Regions from separate parts of the Halobacillus sp. A1-3 genome, predicted to be linked through region 1. Evidence: riboswitches for the same ligand, from Rfam matches in the RefSeq annotation. Region 1 holds a riboswitch; the other holds the start of a gene.

Region 1 (7,843 bases):
AAAGGGAACTTATCCCTCCCACTGGTCTAACTTGCACAGTGTCCCTTCCACAAAGCACAGCCGTCTTCATGCCTTTTTCTTTTTGCAAATAAGGGAATGTGGCATTTACAGAGCATGACGGGCACTGAAGATTTAACAACTTCGTTACGTTGATGGACGAATGGTCCCCTTTCCAGACGTCAAAATAAACCAGGTCTGTTGCCATTTCATGCCCCGTCAGATGCTTTAAGCACTCTGTCGTTTGGTATGAGGCAGCAAGCTGTACTGCAGGACCAATGATTCCAACCGTATCGCATGTTTCTCCTTCATGAGGCAGATGTTCAATCAGACACTCTAAACAGGGAGTCTTACCAGGTCTTATGGGGAGTGCCACTCCATGGCTCTGGACGCAACCTCCATACACCCACGGGACCCCATTTTTGGCAGCAGCATCGTTGATGATAAACCGTGTAGAAAAATTATCTGTCCCATCCACAACGATGTCTGCAGATTTGACTAACGCTTCAGCATTTTCAGGTGTGAATTCCTCTGCGATTCCGTTAACATCAATCTCAGAATTGATCTTTTTTAAATGATATTCTGCCGCTTTAGCTTTTGAAAGGACTTCCATGGCATCTTCCTCTGTATAGAGGTGCTGGCGGCTCAAGTTACTCCATTCAATATAGTCACGGTCGATGATGGTGATTTTTCCAATACCTGCTCTAGCCAGCATTTCTGCATTTGCACTTCCCAAAGCTCCAGCACCAACGATAAGCACATGTTTGGTAGAAAGAAGCGCTTGCCCCTCTTTTCCAATTGGAGTAAAAAGTTCCTGGCGTGAATAACGGTCTGGCATTAGTCGACCATTCCGCTCTCAGGACTGCTTTTCACCGCATATTCCTTCATCGGTATTCTTCCTGCTTCGAAGCCAAGACGTCCGGCTTGAACGGCAAGCTTCATCGCTTCGGCCATTTTCACGGGATCCTTAGCCCCTGCTACTGCAGTATTAAGCAGAATACCGTCTGCGCCAAGTTCCATAGCCAAAATCGCATCCTTTGGAGATCCTATTCCAGCGTCAACTATGACAGGGATGTCTGATTGTTCGATGATCAGTTTTAAATTGGAAGGATTAATGATTCCCTGCCCAGACCCTATAGGGGAAGCTCCTGGCATGACTGCGTGGACCCCTTTCTCCTCCAAACGTTTTGCTAACACGACATCATCCGACGTATAAGCTAATACAGTAAACCCTTCTTCTAAAAGTTGTTCGCAGGCTTTCATTGTTTCGAATGGATCTGGGAGTAAGGTTTGATCGCATCCAATGACTTCAACCTTAATCATGTCACAAATATCGGAGGCTTGAGCTAGTCTTGCTATCCGCACTGCCTCATCTGCCGTTTTTGCTCCTGCCGTATTGGGAAGCAAGGAATAGTTCTCAAAATCAAGGTTTTCAAGCATGCTTGGCTCATCAGCATTTGAAAGGTCCATTCGTCTTACAGCAAACGTCAAAATCTCTGTTTCTGATGCTTTCACTGCATCCCTTTGGATATCGAAGCTTGGGTATTTTCCCGTCCCTAACATCAAACGTGAATGAAATTCTTTATCTGCAATTTTTAACATGGATTATCCTCCTCCTACAAAATGAACAATTTCTACCTTGTCTCCATCCGCAAGCCTTGTGTTCTCATAGCTGTCTTTTTTTAAGACCTCCCGGTTGTGCTCGACAATGGAAAACCTTTTTCTAATGTTAAAACGCTCAAGCAAATCGGCGACTGACGTTTCGTTCTCGGACAAATCTACCGTTCTTCCATTTACAATAACGTTCATAACGTGATCCTCCTTTCATGAGTTGCAAATCGCTCAGGCGATAGCATTTCTTTACTAGGGTAGGGAACTTCGTTTTCTACTATTAAATCTCTGAGCATCTGTCCAGTTACTGGAGCAAGCAAGATTCCATTGCGGTAATGCCCTGTAGCAAAATAGAAACCTGGAAGATTCGGATGTTCACCTATGATCGGCGAGCCATCTACGGAACCAGGTCTGATGCCTGACCAGCATCCTAGAAAAGGTTCATTTTGAAGATCAGGGAGAACAGAAAATACTTCATTCATTAAGCTGGCTAATCCACCGCCGGTTGTTGTGGTGCTACTGTCTCCGGAAATCGAAGTGGCTCCTATGAGGTAACGACCATCCAGTTTAGGCACAAGGTAAAAATTACGGAAGAACAATGTTTCTTTGAAATACTGCCTGGCAGGAAACAAAGAAAAACATTCTCCTTTCGTAGGGACCATCGGATTTTCGAGCCCAGTCGATTCAAACCAGCGTCCGCTGTCAGCTCCTGAAGCCACAACTATTCTCTCAGCTATAAGAGTTCCTGTTTCCAGCTGTACTTGATAACCTTCCTTCACCTTTTCTATCCCAAGTACAGTATTGTTTTCTATTAATCTACCTCCATAGAAAAAAGCAGCTCTCTTGAACGCCTCACAACTTTTAGCAGGCTCAACATGACCATCTTCTCTCATTAACAGTGCCCCGCGACTATTGATAAGAGAGGGAATACGATCCTTTACTTCATTGGCCGTTATCCACTCTAAGTCAGGGAATTCTTCCTTTTTTGCAGCTAGTTCTTTTTCATGTTCTGAGTCAACAGCAATTTCTAGCATTCCATATTCAGAAAGACCAATATCAATTGATGTGAGGTTTCGCAGCTCTTTCGATAATTCCTTATATAAATTCCGACTTGACTCGCAAAGTTTATGAAATTCACTTGCCTTTTTATTTTCCGTATGAACACCGAGCATACCCGCCGCAGCTCTTGTCGCTTTACTTCCACTGGATGACTTTTCAACGACTAATGTTGATACGCCACTTTTATTCAAATAATAGGATATCGAATGACCAATAATTCCTCCCCCGATGATGAGAGTATCAACGTGATCGATCATAAATAAAAGCCTCCTTTTTATATTTTTTCACAGCTTGAAGTGGGTCTTTTTCACCGAAGATACCTGACATCACTGCTGCACCTGATGCGCCGGCCTCCGCTAACTCTTTCATCTGGTGGCTATGAATGCCCCCAATCGCTATGACAGGAATTCTAAGTGAAGAAGTCATCCTTTGAAGCAGTTCCAGTCCTCGTGGAGCCACACCTTTTTTACTATTGGTGGAATAGATATGTCCAAATATTACGTAATCAGCCCCTTCCTTCTCAGCTTGATGAGCAGACTCCAGAGAATGAACGGAAACCCCGACAGTTTCATGTGGAAAATTACTCCTAACTTCTCTGAGCGAATAGCCTTTTTCCGGCAAGTGAAGGTTTCGAATCCCTGTGTCTTTCATGAAAGAATAATGCCTATGAACATACAGCTTTTCTTTTGGAAGCCCACTCTCTATCAAACGATTCACGAGAGAGAGGTAGTCTGGCAGCGCTCTTTGTTTTTCTCTCAGAATGATTCCATCTACATATGGTGAGATAAGCAGAATCGTAGATAACAGTTGAATATCTCCCATTTTTCCATCGGTTACGGTTATTAGTTGCAACTCCAACACTTCCTTTATTTTTGAGCACAAAAAATGCCACTCTCCCGGAGGAAAGTGGCATTACTTATAGAATACACGTTACGTGTCTAAAGCCTATCTTCGTCACTTTCCTCCGCTGGTTTAAACCAGTTCAGGTTCAAAGAGTCTCAAAGTTCTACTTTGATCTCAGCCCTTAACAAGGGCACCCCTAGTGAATGAACTATTCAGTTGGCGTTTGACTTTACTCTACAATAATTTTAATATTTCGTCCACACAATTTCTGGAAATGTTTAGAATTAGGACCAATAGACTACAATTTATCCAGTATCGCGATGATATAAGAAGACCACCTCAAATATTCCAAATTATGGATGACCTGAGGTGGTAATTAATGGGTCTAATCTGTTTGTTTATTTGGTAAAAATCGCATTTGAGAACAGGCGGAATAAGTAATCAGTATGGTCTCGGAACCCTGCTTCAAGTCCGATTAATGTTACGTCTTGATCTTTTTCATTTACGATTACAGGCTTACCTTGTGCACCCTCACGGTTTTCCCAGTGTCCAGCCACAAAGAAATCATCCGTGTTGAATGAGGCGTGAACATTTACCGATTCAACGTCTGTATACCATACGGGTTGATAGACAAACCCATAATCAGTGGACTCATATCCAGAGGTTAGTGGAGACGAACTATAGTCAACTCTTACGATTCCATTGCTGTTAGAATAGCCTTCATTTACGGTCACATCTGTTAAGCCAAGCTGTTTCGTTGCTTCAGAGGCACCAGTTCCTACAGCAATATATTTGCCGCCTTCTTCTACAAAGGACTGGATGTTTTGTTTAAATGCTTTATATTCGTTCTCATCTTCAAGTCCAAATTCATCGTTTGCAGGGATATTGTTATATGAAATCATGCGGGACGTTCCGCTGAAAAAGAAAACGTCTGTATCCCGGAGCCCTTCTGCTGCAAGCTGCTGTGGTGTTATCTCTTCAACATCAAACCCTAACCGTTGTAAAGCCGCCAAGGTACCTGCGTGCGATTGTGATTTGTAGATGCCACCATCTTTGAGGATGGTCACTTTTTGAGCATTCAGCGATTCACCGTTCGCCACATCCTCTGTCTTCACAGTAATGCCCGATTTCTCGACCAGTTTTCTTAATTCAGGTGTTTCCTTCGCATTCACGTAAAAATTCTCTTTTTCCTTTTTTACATCAAAACCATGATTTATGAGTGTATTGACGAGATTGACGGCTTTCACAGAAGAGTTTGGAATTACATAAGGGCCATCACCGACCAATTCACCGTCCGCAGTTACTTTTTTCACATCGTGTACTTTCACGTTAAACGAGCTTTTGGCATCGACTTTGACCGCTTCAAATCCCCATAGCTCAGGTAAGTTCCATGCGGAGATGTCGTACATAGCCGGTGTAATATCAGTAATATCTTCACCATCCCATAGCATCGTGTTCGCAAGCCCTGCTTTTGCCTGACTCATATCCACGATATAAGTTCCAGCAGGATAGTTCACCCCATCATAAGTGAATTCTTTTTTAGACTCAGAGACTTGAATATCATTGAACTCAAGGTGTTCTACCGCTTTTTCCGTTGCTGTTGGATCTTCTTTATCTGCAGGTAGAATATAGGCTTTAGGAAAGAAACCTTCTGTATGATACGGATGGTCAAATTGAATGCCTCGTTTAAATACCTCAATCTGATCTTTGATCATTTCTTCTTTGTTTTGGTTAGAAAATTCAAGTGCTCCCATTACAGCATCATAATGCCATTTCACGCCATCCCAATCATTGGTTGGCGCTTCAAGCGTATAACCGTAAGCACCGTGGTACATCGCATACATCGGCGTAAAAATTGGCGGGTAATCATCCCAGCCAGCTGTATCATCACGCTGAGGGATATAAGTACCTTCCATGGATTGATAGTCCACATTTGACGTATTGTCGTACTCACTGCGGTGATCAACAATATTTCCTTCCATGGCCTCCGCTTGGTCCATCGCCCATTTCGAAAATAGATCATATTCATAGTTAGGATTATGCGGGGGTGTACATGGTTCAATTAAGCCGGGGTTGTCAGGTCCCCCAAAAGATTTGATATAACCATGTAGGTCAAGGAACACCATTGGATTCCATTCTTTAATTAATTCAACTGTATGCTTCGTCTCCACTTGGGATTGTGTAATAAAATCACGGTTTAAATCAAAGCCATTGCTGTTAAACCGGGTTGCATCGATGCGGCCGTCAGGATTGGCCACCACATTGAAAATTAAGATATGATTTTCAAGTAATTCTTTTGTTTTCTCATCTTCTGCTGTCGCGAATCTTTCAATCAGTTGTAGCGCAGCGTCAGAGCCTACAAATTCTGTACCATGGATCGATGCGTTTATCATTACAGGAACTTTGAAATCCGGATGTTTCTCGATAAATTTCTCAGCCTTTTCAGGGTTCTTAAACATTTTCTTTCTTAATGATTTTTGATAGCCATACTTCCCTTTTTCTGTGGGATCAGAAATCGTAACCACATAAAGATCGTTTCCTGCAGAAGATTTCGCAGGTGTTTCCACTGTGATTCGGTTACTTCTTTCATCAATCTCTCTAAGCTTGTCATCCACTTTCGAATACTTCACAAAATCATAGTTTTCACTATTAAATAGACTCCCATCTTCCTCCTCCAACGTTTCATTTACATTTACGTTATGCCATTTCGGCGAGTCTGCTGAAGCCGTTATGGGCACAGCAAACATCCCAAGGGCAGCGACCCCAGCAATAAGTTGCTTCTTCATTATGTACCTCCTATATTCTATTAGACTTAATTACTAGTTTATACCAATTGTTACAATTGTTGTATACTTAGATCATCCTGATTTACGTCAGTTCTTATGTACCAGGAGTTCCGTCATTCACTTTAGATTATAGACTTTAATAAAAGTAAAAAAATCAGAACATTAAGCCTGTAAGTACCACAAATTAAATAAGAAAGCGCGATTGCCAATTCAGGCAATCGCGCTTTCTTATTTAATTTAATACACTGTCAATTTTTGCTTTTATTCTACTATAGCTTACTGGATGACAAAATTTATTAATCGTTGAAAGAGAAATAGTCTTTTGTTCTGTAAAATGTTCATTAAGATAAGAAGTTGGAACAACATAAAAGTCCCAGCGGTTCACATCAAGAAGATCGTAATTCGATTTATCTTGATCTGTATAAACGCAAAAAACATAACAATCCGAATTTCGTTTCGATTCAGAGCTCATTATTCCTGTGGCAGTATCCCATGCTCTTGCTTTGGGTATGTTAAAAACAATTTTAGACGGTTGCCTTTGCTTCCATGATTGAATATAAGCAGATGACTTAACCTCTATAAGATTGTCATTATATACAAAGTCAGCCTTATCCCATTCAATTCGAGGCTTACTTGTTAATCCTAAGGCATATCCAACCAAAAACTCAGCTAAAATACCTCGATTTGTATTACTTAATAAATCTGAATATGCCCAGCGCCAAAATTCCTCCACTGTAGTTTCCGTGCCCTTTATTTGTACTCCTTTAGATATCTTCGAATTCAAACTATCACTCCCATTTTTATTCCGTTTAATTTTGATTAGCTGTTCCTAAACACTACCTACTAAAGCTATTGTTTTAATATGTAAATAACCTTTTTCACTAGTTCAAAACAGGGAGACCGCTTACTAGCAGCCCCCCTGTTTTGAACTTAAAACTTCTTCCAATTCACTTGTTTCGCTTTTTTGTAACGGTCCTCAACAGCGTTCCAGTTGACCACATTCCACCAGTTATCCACGTATTTCCCTCTATCATTCTCATACTGCAAATAGTACGCATGCTCCCAAACATCGAGCGGCAGCAATGGAATCACATCCCATTGACTTAAGTTTTGATGCTTCTCTGCCTGTAAAGTTTCCAGACGGTGAGATCGAGGAGCCCATACCAATATCGTCCAGCCAACACCTTCAACTTTTTTCGCTGCCGCAGAAAAATGTTCTTTAAACTTTGGAAAACTCCCAAAGCTTCTTTCGATCTCTTTTAAAAGTTCCCCCTTAGGTTTTCCTCCTCCCTTAGAACTCATGATTTCCCAGAAAATCGTATGCAAATAATGACCTGCTCCATTGAATGCAGCTTCTCTTTCCCAATGCTTAATCAGGTCATAATTATTATTTCTTCTTGCTCTCTGCATTTCTTTTTCTGCTTGATTTAAGCCATCCACGTAACTTTTATGGTGTTTGTCATGATGCAGTCGCATAATTTTCCTGCTTATATATGGCTCCAATGCTTCGTATGCGTAAGGAAGCGGAGGTAAGGTATGCCCTCCTA
Region 2 (7,843 bases), on a different contig from region 1:
ATAAATATCCAGTTATAAATGAATCAAAATTCATTTTTCCATAAAAAAAAGACTGAATCCCATTCGATTCAGTCTTTCAACAAATCAATAAGTTGTGAACCATGTCCATTTTTGCAGATGATAGGTGGCGTAGCGAATAAATGTAAGATTACCTTGAAACTCCGAATAGTCTGCTGTATAAGTCTCGCCGTTTTCGTTATTCCACATCCGTTTAAAGTAGCTATCCACTTCTTTAAAAACTTCTTCAGAAGGTGGACCTTTGATGACCACATCTGCTTCAAGATTCAAGTTTGCCAGATTACGTCTTGTATAATTGGCAGAACCTGCAATAATAACATTTTCTTTCGACTTATCTATATATAACATTTTGGTGTGAAACTGCTCGATATTTACTTCATACCAGCGCATATTGATGTTTTTGTTACCTAAATTCTTCATTTCCGCTGCTACAGGTAAGTTAGGCAGGCCAGGTTTTTGGTGCCCAAAGGCTTTCTTATTCGGATCCATGATTATATTGACTACAGCCCCGCGATCAGCCGCTTTATCAAGCTGGTCAATCACTTTCCGGTCACCCAAGTAATACATGCCTAGCCAAACATTATCGCCTTCTCCTGCTTTTTTAAGTTCATCAAGAATGGAGCGATAGATCTTTCCTTCCGTCACAAATTGAGTTTGTAAATTTCCCTCTTGTTTTTCAAAAGACATGTCTTCATATTCAGGAAAATCAGCTTCTCCTGAATAATTGACCACTGCTTCTTCTGCTTCTAATATATCCTTAATGATTGGGCCTTTCATTTTGAATGCTACATTCTCATGATAGCCGCTTGCATCGTGTGGGTTTGCAGTTTGAACAATGGCAGAATCCTCCGTGACCAACAGCTTACGGTGATTCGCTTTAATGTTCAATAACTTCATGTACGACCTTAAGGTGACATCTGGTGCTTCTTTTGCGATTGGGTTACCAATCCAGCCCTGCCCTTCGGTTCCCATCCAGGAAAAGAACAAGCGCCATACGCTTGAATAAAGAGGGTTGGAATCACGGAGCTTATTTAGATTCGTGAGTACAACGTCCACTCCAGCGTCTTCTAAGCGGCGGATGGTCTCTGATTCGTACGATCCATAAATGGTATTGATCCGATCAGTAATGAAAACAACTTTTAGGTCAGGATGTTTTTCTTTTTGCTGGACAATTTGATCAACAAGGTTATCCGAAATCGGAGGAAACTCATTTTTTCCGTTTGTATAGCCATTAAATAAGAACATATCCGCTACAATAAAATCTTCTGCCTCAGAAATCGTCCGCCCTAACTCCTGAAAGATTTGACGTTCATGTACCGTCTCTCCGTCTTTATTCTCGTACGTTAAATCATAAAAAAATTCGATATCTTTCATCGAATGGGTTTCTCCTTGATAAGATATTCCTTCAGGCAATGGCTTCCACGAGGTATGATAGGCAATCATGAAGGTATTAACGAGGATAAATATGATGATGGTCCAGAAAATTTTGCTCTTATGAATTTGTCTTAACTTATTTCTTCTTTTCCGCATCCGTTTCTTCAAAAATCTCTTCATTAGTCAGTCCGCCTTTTTTATAGGGTGCAGTACTATTTTCACTAAAAAAATAGAAATCAAACCTAATACCTAAAAAAACCCTCGTTTTTATATAAAACGAGGGTTTTATCTTACTTTATTACTAATTGTGGGCGTTGAACAAAAAGCAGGGCTACAATCATCGCGCTCAGGACAAAAGCCGGCAGCATGTACCCCCCGTTATAAATAAGGGAGTACAACCATACGGGCTGACCTTCTGGAGCGAATTCTCCGTAAAAGACTATTCCAGCAATAAAGTGCCCCAAAAAGCGGAGTAAGCTTCCGATAAAACATCCGACAGTCACCCAAAAAATCAAAGAACCTTTTTCATTCGAAGAGATAGCTTTCCAGAGTGGTTGTGCCACAACCCCAGCTAAACCGATGACAGAAAAAGCGACCAGATAATCGAGAACCGTCTGCAACGGCGTGATGATATAAGCACCCGTTAGTATTTGATAAATCCCGAATAAAAGTCCTGTCGTCATTCCTCCTTTTACTCCCCAGCGAAATGCCATGATAAAGACGGGCACCATTGCAAATGAGACAGATCCGCCCTGCGCCCATAGTTTAAACGATAAAAAAGGAATGATATCAAGTAAAATGGCTAAAGCAGAAAAGATTGCCATTTCCACTAGAAATAATACACGTTGGTTTCTCACGATTGAGCCTCCTAATAAAAGACACAAAAAAAGCAACACCCAGGGGAAGCTTCCTGATGGAGGTTCCCGTTAAGCATTGCTCAACCATCAAAAGAGCCACCATCCCTACGCCAGTGCTAACTGACAGGTTCGAAGGGTCTGAACCGCATTCACTCTCAGCCGGAAGGCTCCCCTTGAAGGCTTTATACCGTTTACTTTTCTTGATTTGTCTTCTATTATAGTAAAAAAACAATGAGAATACAAAGATTTTTATTGCCCGGGAAATCCCTTTATAAAGGTATTCTAACGGTTGGGCTTTCGCTTATCATTTCGTTTTCGTGTACATTTGAAAGAATTCTAGACTTCGCTCAATAATTAAATCCTGGTCATTATCCAGTGTGGCTACGTGATAACTGTTTTCTAAATGGACGATTTCTTTGTGTTCTGAAAACACAGTATCAAAAATCACCTCTGAGTTATGCGGAGGAACGACGTGATCTTCATCTGAAACAAACACAAGTATCGGACAATGGACGCTTGATAGCTGGCTTTTCACCTGACTCATTAAATCTAAAAGCTGGTCAATGGAACGAACTGGTGTCCGTTCATAAGCAAGCTCTTCTACATCTTCCATCTTAATATCCGAACCAATCGCATCAGTGAACGGACCGTCCATTGCTTCTGTATTTTCCATCGCAGGAATATCAATCGCCGCATTAATCGGAATGACGCCTTCAATATCCGGATAGTTCTGGGCGACATATAACGCAAGTGTACCTCCCATAGAGAGTCCTACAGTAAAAATAACCTCACACCGATCTTTCAACCAGCGGTAACCCTCATCAATGGACTCGATCCAGTCCTCTTTTGTCGATTTTTCCATATCTTCTGGTGTCGTTCCGTGACCTTTCAGTCGTGGCGCACAAACGGTGTATCCAGCCCTTGCGTAGGCTTCTGCAAGAGGCCTCATGCTTTGAGTTGTACCAGTAAACCCGTGGGAAACTAGAATACCGACTTCATTTCCCTTGAAGTAAATAGGATCTGCACCTTTCAAGACGTTCGTCATTTCCATAAATTTCTCTCCTTTATCGATATATAATCAGGAAAGCAGATTTTTTAAAACCATTCTCTCTAACCATGCCCACGGAAGCACCTTCTTTAAGAATAGGTTCATCCTTACTCCTGGGCCAATTGGATAACGCAATTTTCGAATGCGATCTTTGTCTGCAAGTTTGGTCATTAGTGTAGCTACTTGTTGTGGGTCTCCGTGAGATTCACGATTTAATGCTTTCCAGAGAGCTTTCACATAATCAGCATAAGGTGATTCAGGGTTATAAACTGCGTTGGGCAGTTCCATTCCAGAACTCCAAATATTTGTTTCGTATGAGCCTGGTTCTATTAAAGCGACATCAACCCCAAAAGGTTTTACTTCTAACCGTAAACTTTCGGATAGTCCTTCCAGTGCGTATTTTGATGAGACGTATGCGGACAATCCAGGAAAGCCAATTCGACCGCTCACGCTGCTGACGTTTAAAATCTTTCCGCTTTGCTGTTTTCTCATTACAGGGAGTACGGCCTTCGTTACACTAATTACACCAAATACATTCGTTTCGAATTGGCGGCGATAGGCCTCCAAAGGTACCTGTTCCACAAAACCACCAATTGCAAAACCCGCATTATTGACGAGCACGTCCACTCTTTCAACTTCTTGAAGCCTTTCTTGAAAGTGAGCCAACGAGATAGCATCTGTTACATCTAATTGCCAAACTTCAATTCTTCGTTTGACTTCCTCATTTATAGAATCCCTTTTAAATAGTTTCGCTTTTTCCATATTTCTCATCGTTGCAATAACACGGAATCCTTTTTCTGCACATCTCAATGCGGTCATATAGCCAAAACCACTGGATGCACCGGTAATCACTACCGTTTTCATCAGATCAAACCTCCTCACTATTCTCTACATTTAGTTCGATACAGGCCCACCTTTTCCCTTTTCTAAAAAGGAATGCTAGGGTTCGATCTCGAATAATGGTAAAATAGCACGTGGTTTGTTTCTAACCAAAATCATTATAGAAAGGAAGTTTCATATCTATGAGTTCCAACATGAAGCTTCAGAAACTCTCGCCCTCTTTTGATCCATGGGAAGCATATATGGACGTAAAAGAACATGGAGAGATGACCTTATCCAATATTGAATTCACGACGACAACCTTATGTAATATGAGATGCGAGCACTGTGCAGTAGGATATACGTTACAAGATAAAGATCCAGAAGCATTGCCGATGGGACTAATTTTAAAGCGACTTGATGAGATCCCTCATTTACGAACTTTGAGTATCACTGGCGGAGAACCGATGATGTCTAAAAAATCTGTTGAAAACTACGTCGTGCCTTTGCTTAAATATGCTCACGAGCGTGGGGTCCACACGCAAATAAATTCCAACCTAACTCTTCCTTACAAGCGATACTTGCCGATTATTCCTTACTTGGATGTTTTACATATTTCACACAACTGGGGAACGATTGAAGAATTTATCCATACTGGATTTGCACGTATGGAAAGAAAACCATCGGAAGAAAACCGTAAAATGTTTTTCGACCGTATGGTGGAAAACTCTCAGCGTTTATCAGAAGAAGGGGTGATGGTTTCAGCAGAAACAATGCTGAACCGTCGGACGTACCCTTATCTTGAGGAAATCCACGACCATGTAAAGAAAATGAAGTGTGCAAGGCACGAAATTCACCCGATGTACCCTGTGGATTTTGCCAGCAGTTTAGAAACGTTGAGTCTTGAGAAAATGAGAGTAGCTATTAATCGTTTTCTTGATCACCGGGATCAAGAAATCTGGATGCTTTTTGGTACTCTTCCTTATTACCCATGCAGTTCTTCTCAAGATGATCTTGCCATGCTAAAACGATTGTATGAAGAGAAAAACGTGACAGTAAGGAATGACCCTGACGGCCGTTCCCGTTTAAACGTAAATGTTTTCAGCGGAGACATTATCGTGACTGACTTTGGAGACGAACCTGGCCTCGGAAACATCAAGAACACGAAACTTACAGATGCTTATCTCACCTGGATGCGAACAAAAACGGCTGAAAGTCTTAACTGCCACTGTCCAGCAGTTGAATGCCTTGGTCCAAATGTATTAGTCAAAAACACGTATTACCAAGATGTCGACTTCAAAAAACGCAATACAAAGCTATCTCTATAATAAAAGAAGAGCTTTCCACCGGAGACTCTTCTTATAATTTTTGACGAAATCCCCAAGTTTCAATAAACTTAATTATATTATCCAAGAAGGGGGAAGAAGTATGCCAGAAATAAAAGATGGTCCTGCTACAATAGCTTATACTTTACATAAAGAAGCAAATATTCATTTTGTGAAAATATATATTGATGATTTGAACGGGATTCAAGTGACTGCCCCGGAAGCAAGAAATGAAGATAAAATACAAGCCTTTCTTAATAAGAAAACAGAATGGATTATAGAGAAATGGAAATCTCTCCATGAAAATCTTTATCAAGTAGACCGTCTCACCTTAGAGGAAGGACAAAAGCTTTCTTATCTCGGTCGATCCTATCAACTCATCATTCAAGAATCAGATGAGGACCAAGCAACATTTCGCTTTCAAAAAGGGAAGTTTTGGTTTACTTTTCCACCAGCAATGGATAAAGAAGAGAGAAATGAGAAATTGATCCGCCTTGCTAAAGAGTGGCTTCAATCCAAAGCAGATGAAAAGTTTAGTAAGCTTCATAGTAGAAAAATTTTTCTGCAGGAAGACGTCTTTCGGTTAGGAATTAAAGAGCCTGATCACATTAAATTAAATTGGAGACTAGTGCAGCAGCCTAAAGCTGAAATTCTAGAACGAATTGAGGACTTAATACAAGAGAAGACATGTTAAAAACCCGCCAGAAGATTATCTGACGGGTTTTGATTTAAATGAATAGTAATAAACTTAAGGCCATCACAGCCATTCCTGCGACAACTCCATATATTGATAGATGGGCTTCCCCGTATCTTCTGGAAGCTGGAAGCAGCTCATCTAATGAAATAAAGACCATAATTCCCGCTACTCCAGCGAAGAGAATGCCGAAGACCATATCATTCAGAAATGGCATTAGAACGAGATAAGCAAGGATGGCACCAACCGGCTCTGACAATCCACTCAAGAAAGATAGATTAAATGCTTTCTTTTTGCTGCCTGTAGCGAAATAGACCGGAACTGAAACAGCAATTCCCTCTGGAATATTATGAATGGCAATTGCTACAGCGATCGCAACCCCGAGACTCGGGTCGTTCAATGCAGCAGTGAACGTTGCAATTCCTTCTGGAAAGTTGTGGATCGCAATAGCTAATGCTGTGAACGTTCCCATTTTTAGCAGCTGAGCATCTGTTCTTTCAGATTTAGGCTTCGACATATCCTCGACTTTCTTCACTTCATGCGGATTACCAGCTTTTGGGATTATTTTATCAATTAAGGCAATTACGAGCATTCCGCCAAAGAATCCTCCAACAGTCAACCATTTTCCTGGAACTTCACCCATAGAACTGACAAGCGCATCCTGAGCTTTAAAGAAGATTTCAACCATAGATACATAAATCATTACCCCTGCTGAAAAACCAAGGGATAAGGATAAAAATTTGGTATTAGTTGTTGATGTGAAGAAAGCTAAAATACTCCCGATCCCAGTAGCCAAACCGGCGAGAAGGGTCAGGCTAAAGGCGAGTACAAGATTTTCCATTCTTTTCTCTCCCTTTCTTACGAACATGCTAAAGTCATTGTATCTTATATTTTTTCGTTTGAACAACTTTTTTAGTTAGAGTAACTTTTTGTGTCCGCATAGAAATTATATGGCTATGACCTAAGTCCTTTATAATATTCAATTCTCACGCATGTGTGCCCATTTCCGCTCGACTCCAATGAAGAAACTATATAACTATAAAATACCTGACTTCTCATGATTAACGCCCATACTAGATCCTCCTATAGCGAACTCTTATAATGAGGAAAAATTACCAATTACAAAAGAGCATTATATGAGGATAATAATTATTAAATGTGTTATGGTGGGGACATGTCTCAGATTAGGAGTTGAAGTATGGAATTACTTCAATATATAAAAGATGAAGGATACACGGAAGCTTCTTTCGTTCATTTAGATGGAAACAACTATAATCTTTCCCTTCGCGAAATAAAAACTAACAAACAGCTTTATGAGCAATTGAATTTGGTACCAACCCGAGTTCATTATTTCCCGCTGGAGAGAGAACCCTATCTAGAATGTGTAAACTATGAAAAAATAATAAAAATTAAACTGATCAAGGGCACCCTGTGACCCTTCTTTTTAATTCACGGTCAGCCTCTCCTGATCTACTTCATAGAATATAAGCTTATGTATGGAGGGTTCCCATGTTCACACTTAGTGATATTCCTATGTTCTTTGTTAACTTTTTTCTTATATTACCCATCGTAACCCTCGTCCATGAAGCGGGACATGTGTTGACAGCCCGCTTGTTTGGAGGAAAGATCAAATTTTGCATAGGGACAGGCGAAACCCTTTTAAGTATCGGTTCTCTTGAAGTAAAGAAAAAATATTTTATGGAGGGCT

The links. A riboswitch is a leader RNA that binds a small molecule or an ion and turns the genes downstream of it on or off. The one in region 1 is predicted to bind thiamine pyrophosphate.
Region 2: it holds a riboswitch for thiamine pyrophosphate, as region 1 does, so the genes downstream of both, thiT (energy-coupled thiamine transporter ThiT) here and ACRYKC_RS17770 (thiamine phosphate synthase) in region 1, are expected to answer to the same signal.

What each region holds. Positions count from the first base shown of each region.
Region 1 covers NZ_JBPCEO010000011.1:56,477-64,319, forward strand. The annotation lists gene ACRYKC_RS17750 (ThiF family adenylyltransferase) at 1-835, opposite strand, end outside; gene ACRYKC_RS17755 (thiazole synthase) at 835-1,599, opposite strand; gene thiS (sulfur carrier protein ThiS) at 1,603-1,806, opposite strand; gene thiO (glycine oxidase ThiO) at 1,803-2,924, opposite strand; gene ACRYKC_RS17770 (thiamine phosphate synthase) at 2,908-3,519, opposite strand; TPP riboswitch at 3,610-3,718, opposite strand; gene ACRYKC_RS17775 (M14 family zinc carboxypeptidase) at 3,909-6,296, opposite strand; gene ACRYKC_RS17780 (hypothetical protein) at 6,529-7,080, opposite strand; gene ACRYKC_RS17785 (superoxide dismutase) at 7,227-7,843, opposite strand, start outside.
Region 2 covers NZ_JBPCEO010000002.1:191,396-199,238, forward strand. The annotation lists gene ACRYKC_RS03710 (phospholipase D family protein) at 85-1,572, opposite strand; gene thiT (energy-coupled thiamine transporter ThiT) at 1,683-2,249, opposite strand; TPP riboswitch at 2,335-2,433, opposite strand; gene ACRYKC_RS03720 (alpha/beta hydrolase) at 2,554-3,300, opposite strand; gene ACRYKC_RS03725 (SDR family oxidoreductase) at 3,328-4,161, opposite strand; gene yfkAB (radical SAM/CxCxxxxC motif protein YfkAB) at 4,332-5,444, shown strand; gene ACRYKC_RS03735 (YgjP-like metallopeptidase domain-containing protein) at 5,545-6,135, shown strand; gene zupT (zinc transporter ZupT) at 6,170-6,976, opposite strand; gene ACRYKC_RS03745 (hypothetical protein) at 7,334-7,570, shown strand; gene ACRYKC_RS03750 (site-2 protease family protein) at 7,645-7,843, shown strand, end outside.